Regions from separate parts of the Streptomyces misionensis genome, predicted to be linked through region 1. Evidence: riboswitches for the same ligand, from Rfam matches in the RefSeq annotation. Region 1 holds a riboswitch; the other holds the start of a gene.
What was found. Region 1 has a riboswitch for glycine ahead of gcvT (glycine cleavage system aminomethyltransferase GcvT). Riboswitches for the same ligand answer to the same signal wherever they lie in the genome.
Positions count from the first base shown of each region.

Region 2: linked by a shared signal. The riboswitch ahead of gcvP (aminomethyl-transferring glycine dehydrogenase) and the one ahead of gcvT (glycine cleavage system aminomethyltransferase GcvT) in region 1 are both predicted to bind glycine.

Region 1 is NZ_FNTD01000004.1:5,487,254-5,490,648, forward strand. It holds gene glyA (serine hydroxymethyltransferase) at 1-439, opposite strand, end outside; gene gcvH (glycine cleavage system protein GcvH) at 454-834, opposite strand; gene gcvT (glycine cleavage system aminomethyltransferase GcvT) at 965-2,083, opposite strand; glycine riboswitch at 2,128-2,240, opposite strand; glycine riboswitch at 2,241-2,338, opposite strand; gene BLW85_RS26780 (AAA family ATPase) at 2,554-3,138, shown strand; gene BLW85_RS26785 (enhanced serine sensitivity protein SseB) at 3,206-3,395, shown strand, end outside.
Region 2 is NZ_FNTD01000004.1:1,587,649-1,591,043, reverse strand. It holds partial or broken gene BLW85_RS08745 (DNA polymerase IV) at 28-1,456, shown strand; partial or broken gene BLW85_RS40875 (PRC-barrel domain-containing protein) at 1,591-1,749, opposite strand; glycine riboswitch at 1,869-1,963, shown strand; gene gcvP (aminomethyl-transferring glycine dehydrogenase) at 2,138-3,395, shown strand, end outside.

The DNA of each region.
Region 1 (3,395 bases):
CGTGGTACGCGACCACGTTGAACTGCTTGCCGGAGAAGTTCAGCCGCATCCCGTGGGTGAGGTGGCCGCCGTGCGCCAGGTCCAGGCCGAGGATGGTGTCCCCGGGCTGGGCCAGCGCGAACAGGGCCGCCTGGTTGGCGGAGGCGCCGGAGTGGGGCTGCACATTGGCGTACTCGGCGCCGAACAGCTCCTTGATCCGGTCGATGGCGATCTGCTCGGTGACGTCGACATGCTCGCAGCCGCCGTAGTAGCGGCGGCCCGGGTAGCCCTCGGCGTACTTGTTGGTGAGGACCGAGCCCTGCGCCTCCATCACCGCGAGCGGCGCGAAGTTCTCGGACGCGATCATCTCCAGCGTGGACTGCTGGCGCAGCAGCTCGGCGTCGACCGCGGCCGCGACCTCGGGGTCCAGCTCGTGCAGGGGCGTGTTCAGGACAGTCATGGGGCTACGACTCCTCAGCCGGCGATGTGGGCGTCGTACTCGGCGGCGGAGAACAGGTCCTGCGGCTCCTGCGAGACGCGGACCTTGAACAGCCAGCCGCCCTCGAAGGGCTCGGAGTTCACGAGCGACGGGTCGTCCACGACGTTCTCGTTGATCGCGGTGACCTCGCCGGTGACGGGGGAGTACAGGTCGGAGACCGACTTGGTGGACTCCAGCTCACCGCAGGTCTCGCCCGCGGTCACGGTGTCGCCGACGGCCGGAAGCTGGGCGTAGACCACATCGCCGAGCGCGTTGGCCGCGAACTCGGTGATGCCGATCGTCGAGACGCCGTCCTCGTCGGCGCCCGACAGCCACTCGTGCTCCTTGCTGTAACGCAGCTGCTGGGGGTTGCTCATGGCCTGAATTCTCCTGTACGCGCGGGAGTGCTGATGACGGGGGGAGTGCGGGGACCGCCGCTGGGCGGGTGAATGTGCGCAGGGTCACGTGCCCGCCCGGGGCCGGGCGGGGGCGGGACCGGGGCGCCGGTTACTTCCGGCGCTTGTAGAACGGCAGGGCCACGACCTCGTAGGGCTCGTGGTTGCCGCGGATGTCCACGCCGACGCCCTCGGTGCCCGGCGCCGCGTGCGCCGCGTCGACGTAGGCCATGGCGATCGGCTTGCCCAGCGTGGGGGAGGGGGCGCCGGAGGTGACCTCGCCGATCACCTGGCCGCCGGCGACCACCGCGTACCCGGCGCGCGGGACGCGGCGGCCCTCGGCGATCAGGCCGACCAGGACGCGCGGGGGGTTCTGCTCGGCGCGGGCGGCGGCCTCGGTGAGCGCCGCGCGCCCGACGAAGTCGCCCTCCTTCTCGAACTTGACCACGCGGCCGAGCCCGGCGTCGAAGGGGGTCAGGGCGGTGGTCAGCTCGTGCCCGTACAGCGGCATGCCCGCCTCCAGGCGCAGCGTGTCGCGGCAGGACAGGCCGCACGGCACCAGACCGACGCCCTCGCCGGCCTTGGTCAGCGCCTGCCACAGCTCGACGGCGTGCTCGGGCTTCACGAACAGCTCGAAACCGTCCTCGCCGGTGTAACCGGTGCGGGCGATCAGCGCGGGGACGCCGGCGACCGTGCCGGGCAGCCCGGCGTAGTACTTCAGGCCGTCCAGGTCGGCGTCGGTGAGCGACGTGAGGATGCCGGGGGACTCGGGGCCCTGCACGGCGATCAGCGCGTAGGCGTCCCGGTCGTCGCGGACCTCGGCGTCGAAGCCCGCCGCGCGCTCGGTCAGCGCGTCCAGGACCACCTGGGCGTTGGAGGCGTTGGCGACGACCATGTACTCGGTCTCGGCGAGCCGGTAGACGATCAGGTCGTCCAGGATGCCGCCGTCGGCCTGGCAGATCATGGTGTAGCGGGCGCGGCCGACGCCGACGGAGGCGATGTTGCCGACCAGGGCGTGGTTCAGGAAGGCGGCCGCCCCGGCGCCGGTGACGGTGATCTCGCCCATGTGGGAGAGGTCGAACAGACCCGCCTTGGTCCGCACGGCCACGTGCTCGTCGCGCTCGGAGCCGTAGCGCAGGGGCATGTCCCAGCCCGCGAAGTCGGTCATCGTCGCACCGAGCGAGCGGTGCACGGCGTCCAGCGCGGTGTGTCGGAGTTCGGTACTGCTCATCGGTCGGTCGTCTCCCAGGGCAACAGGGATGGGGCGAGGAACGTTCCTCCCCATCTGTCATCGGAACCTGAGAGGTTCGCCGGGACCGCCACGGGGGCGACCACGGCTTGCACCTTGGGTGGAGCCACTGTCACAGCGACCCGCTTTTCAGATGTGCCTCGCCCGCGCGGTAACGGGGCCTGAGAGATTCAAGGGAGGGACTTGCTCCTTCGGCGCCCCAGCGCAGACGGCTGGGGACTCTCCCGCGCGGATTCAAGCGGCCGGTATGCAGTTGGCGGCCACATCATTGCACGTCGCACCCGTGCCCGTCAGGGCCCGCATCCGTAACCGGCCCGTGGCGGTGCGCGCACCCGACCGTCGCACGGGCTCCATTACCTTCTCTTTACCGCCGGCGGGCAGAAAACAGACCGGGGCGGACGACCGGCCGGGGGCGGGGGAGCCGACCCGGGCCAGGGGACGAGGGGGCGGGCATGGCGGACCGGACACGGGCGTGGGACCTGCGCGAGCGGGCGGGCCACGCGCCCCGCACCCTGCGCTTCGGCCCGCGCGACCTCGTGGTTCTCAGCGGACTGCCCGGCAGCGGCAAGTCCACGCTGATGCGCCGCGCGGTCACCGGCCGCCGCGTCGACTCCCAGGACACCCGCGAGCGCTTCGCCGCCCGGCTGCCCCGGTGCCTGCCGTACGCCCTCTACCGCCCCCTGGTGCGCGCCGCCCACTACCTCGCGCTGCGCCGCGCCCTGCGCACGGGGCAGCCGGTGGTGGTGCACGACTGCGGCACCCAGCCCTGGGTGCGCGCCTGGCTCGCCCGCTCGGCCCGGCGCGCCGGCGGCACCCTGCACCTGGTCCTGCTGGACGTGCCCGAGCAGACGGCCCGCGCGGGCCAGCGCGAGCGCGGCCGCGGCGTCTCCGGGTACGCCTTCGCCCGCCACCGCCGCACCACGGCGCGGCTGCTCGGCGCGGTGCAGCGCGGCGAGCTGCCCGCGGGCTGCGGCTCCGCGGTGCTGCTGGACCGGCCCGCGGCGGACGCGATACAGCGGATCGTGTTCACGGGGTAGCGGCTCCGTCACCGCCACCCGATAGCCTTCGTGGTCCCAGCAGTGGTTCCCAGCAGGCGGTAGGCAGATGGACTTCCCGGCGGACATTCCCGCTGACTTCCCGGCACAGACGCACCCCCACCCGCACGGCGGTTGGCCCGGCAACGAACTCGAGGAGGTGCTGTCGGCCTCCCTCGGCATACCCGCGGCGGGCGGCCGGATCATCGAGGTCCTCGGCCGCAGCTTCCTCTGGGTGCCGCTGCCCAACGGCGGCGGTC
Region 2 (3,395 bases), 3.9 Mb from region 1:
TCAGTGCCGTGGTGCAGCATCGGAGATGTGAGAAACGCGCCCACGATCCTGCATCTCGACATGGATGCCTTCTACGCCTCGGTGGAGCAGGCGTCCAAGCCGAGCCTGCGCGGGAAGGCGGTCGTGGTGGGCGGGCTCGGACCGCGCGGAGTGGTCGCCACCGCCTCCTACGAGGCACGGGTCTTCGGGGTGCACTCGGCGATGCCGATGGCGCAGGCGCGCCGGCTGGCGCCCCACGCCGCGTATCTGGTGCCGCGTTTCCCGCTCTACCGCGCGGTCAGCGACCAGGTGATGGCGCTGCTGCGGGAGCTGTCGCCGCTGGTGGAACCGCTGAGCCTGGACGAGGCGTTCGTGGACCTGGCGGCCGGGGGGACGGCGTGGGACGCGGAGTCGGCGCGGCGAACCGGCGTCCGACTGCGCGAGGACATCCGCGCCGCCACCGGGCTCGCCGGGTCGGTGGGGCTCGCCGCCTCCAAGATGCTCGCGAAGATCGCCTCCGAGGAGGCCAAGCCGGACGGGCTGGTGCTCATCGAGCCGGGCACCGAGCGGGCGCTGCTGGGACCGATGCCGGTGCGCACCCTGCCGGGGGTGGGGCCGGCCACCGGCGACCATCTGCGGCGGGCCGGGATCACCACGGTGGAGGAGCTGGCCGAGGCGGGCGAGGCCGAGCTCGTACGGCTGCTCGGCAAGGCGCACGGACAGGCGCTGTACGCCATGGCCCTGGCCCGGGACGAGAGGCCGGTGGTGGCCGAGCGGGAGGCCAAGTCGGTGTCGGTCGAGGACACGTACGACGTGGACATCCACGACCGGCCGCGGATCGGGTTCGAGGTGCGGCGGCTCGCCGACCGCTGTGTGCGGAGGCTGCGCGAGGCGGGGCTGTCCGGGCGGACGATCGTCCTGAAGGTGCGGCGGTACGACTTCTCGACGCTGACCCGCTCCGAGACGCTGCGAGGTCCCACGGACGACCCGGAGGTCGTCCGGGAGGCCGCCGGGCGGCTGCTGGACTCCGTGGACACCACCGGCGGGGTGCGACTGCTCGGGGTGGGCGTCACCGGGCTCGCCGACTACACCCAGGAGGACCTGTTCGCGCAGGCGGCCAAGCCGTCGCGGGAGGCGTCGCCCGAGGAGCCGGTGGCCGAGTCGGCGGCGGCGCCCGAGTCCGCCGCCCCGCACTGGCGGGCCGGCCAGGACGTACGGCACGACGAGTTCGGCCATGGGTGGGTGCAGGGCAGCGGCGTGGGCCGGGTGACGGTGCGGTTCGAGACCCCCCAGTCGGAACCCGGCCGGGTGCGGACGTTCCTCGTCACCGACCCCGCGCTGCGGCCGGCCGACCCCTTGCCCCTGGTGCCGGTGCCCGCCGGGCGGGGGCAGCCGGAGTCACGTCTCCTCTGAGCCCGCCAGTTTGCCGAAGTCGTGGTCCGGGGCCGCCGTCGGCGGGGGCACGTCCAGGCCGTAGTGGTGGTAGAGCTGGAGTTCCTGTTCGGGGGAGAGATGGCGGCCCACGCCGAAGTCGGGGGCGTCCTTGATCAGGGAACGGTCGAAGGGGACGTGCAGGGTGCCGTCGACGAGTTCACTGGGTTCCAGGGGGACGAAGGCGTCCCGGGAGAAGAGGCCGGTGCGTATGGCCGCCCACTCGGGCACGCCGGTCGCATCGTCCAGATACACCTCGTCGATCGTGCCGATCTTCGTACCGGTGCGGTCGAAGGCCTTGCGGCCGATCAGGTTGCGCGGATCGATGTCGGTCTGCACGGTCCCTCTCCCTCCACGTGGTCGCAACTCATCCGTAAGCACTACGAAAGAGCACTTTCACCGCGGCGGCCACTTGAGGAACCGGCCGTTGACCTCGCTGGTAGGCTGATTGCGGCTGCTGACCCCGTGCGGGAGAGTCCTCCGATCACCTCGGAGGCGCCGAAGGAGCAAATCCTCCCCGGAATCTCTCAGGCTCACGTACCGCACGGACGAGGTCACTCTGGAAAGCAGAGCGGGTGTCGACGGCTTCCGCTCTCACCGACGGTGAAAGCCGGCGTCGCGAGGCGTCCGGTGAAGCTCTCAGGTCGAGATGACAGAGGGGGAGGCCGTCGGGGCACCCGCGCCGTGGTGCCCTTCGAAGGTCGCGTCAGACCAGGAGGCCTCCGCAATGACCGCCCATCGCATTCCGCTCTCCGAGCTCGAAGCGGGCATCCCCTTCGAACAGCGCCACATCGGCCCCGACCAGGAGGCGCGGGCCAAGATGCTCGCGCAGGTCGGCTACGGCTCCCTGGACGAGCTGACCGCCGCCGCGGTCCCGGATGTGATCAAGAACGCCGACGCGCTCGACCTGCCGGGCGCCCGCACCGAGGCCGAGGTGCTGGCCGAACTGCGCTCGCTCGCCGACCGCAACCAGGTCCTCGGCTCCATGATCGGCCTGGGTTACCACGGCACCTTCACCCCGCCGGTCATCCTGCGCAACGTCATGGAGAACCCGTCCTGGTACACGGCCTACACGCCCTACCAGCCGGAGATCTCCCAGGGCCGTCTGGAGGCCCTGCTGAACTTCCAGACCATGGTCGCCGACCTGACCGGCCTGCCCACCTCGGGCGCCTCCCTGCTGGACGAGGGCACGGCCGCCGCCGAGGCCATGGCGCTGTCCCGCCGCATGGGCAAGAACAAGAAGGGCCTGTTCCTGGTCGACGCGGACGCCCTGCCGCAGACCGTCGCCGTGATCCGGACCCGCGCCGAGCCGACCGGTGTCGAGGTCGTCGTCGCCGACCTCAGCGAGGGCATCCCGGCCGACATCGCCGCCCGGGACATCAACGGCGTGCTGGTCCAGTACCCGGGCGCCTCCGGTGCCGTACGCGACATCAAGCCGCTGATCGAGCAGGCCCACGAGCTGGGCGCCCTGGTCACCGTCGCCGCCGATCTGCTCGCCCTGACCCTGCTGACCTCTCCGGGCGAGCTGGGCGCGGACATCGCCGTCGGCACCACCCAGCGCTTCGGCGTCCCGATGGGCTTCGGCGGGCCGCACGCGGGCTACATGGCGGTGCACGAGAAGTTCGCCCGCAGCCTGCCCGGCCGCCTGGTCGGCGTGTCCGTCGACGCCGACGGCAACAAGGCCTACCGGCTGGCCCTGCAGACCCGCGAGCAGCACATCCGCCGCGAGAAGGCCACCAGCAACATCTGTACCGCGCAGGTGCTGCTCGCCGTCATGGCCGGCATGTACGCCGTCTACCACGGTCCCGAGGGCCTGCGGACGATCGCCCGGCGCACCCACCGGTACGCCGCGATCCTCGCCGAGGGCCTGCGGGCCGGCGGCGTGGACCTGGTGCACGGCGCGTTCTTCGACACCGTCACCGCGCGAGTGCCCGGCAAGGCCGCCGAGATCGTCGCCGCCGCCCGGGACAACGGCGTCAACCTGC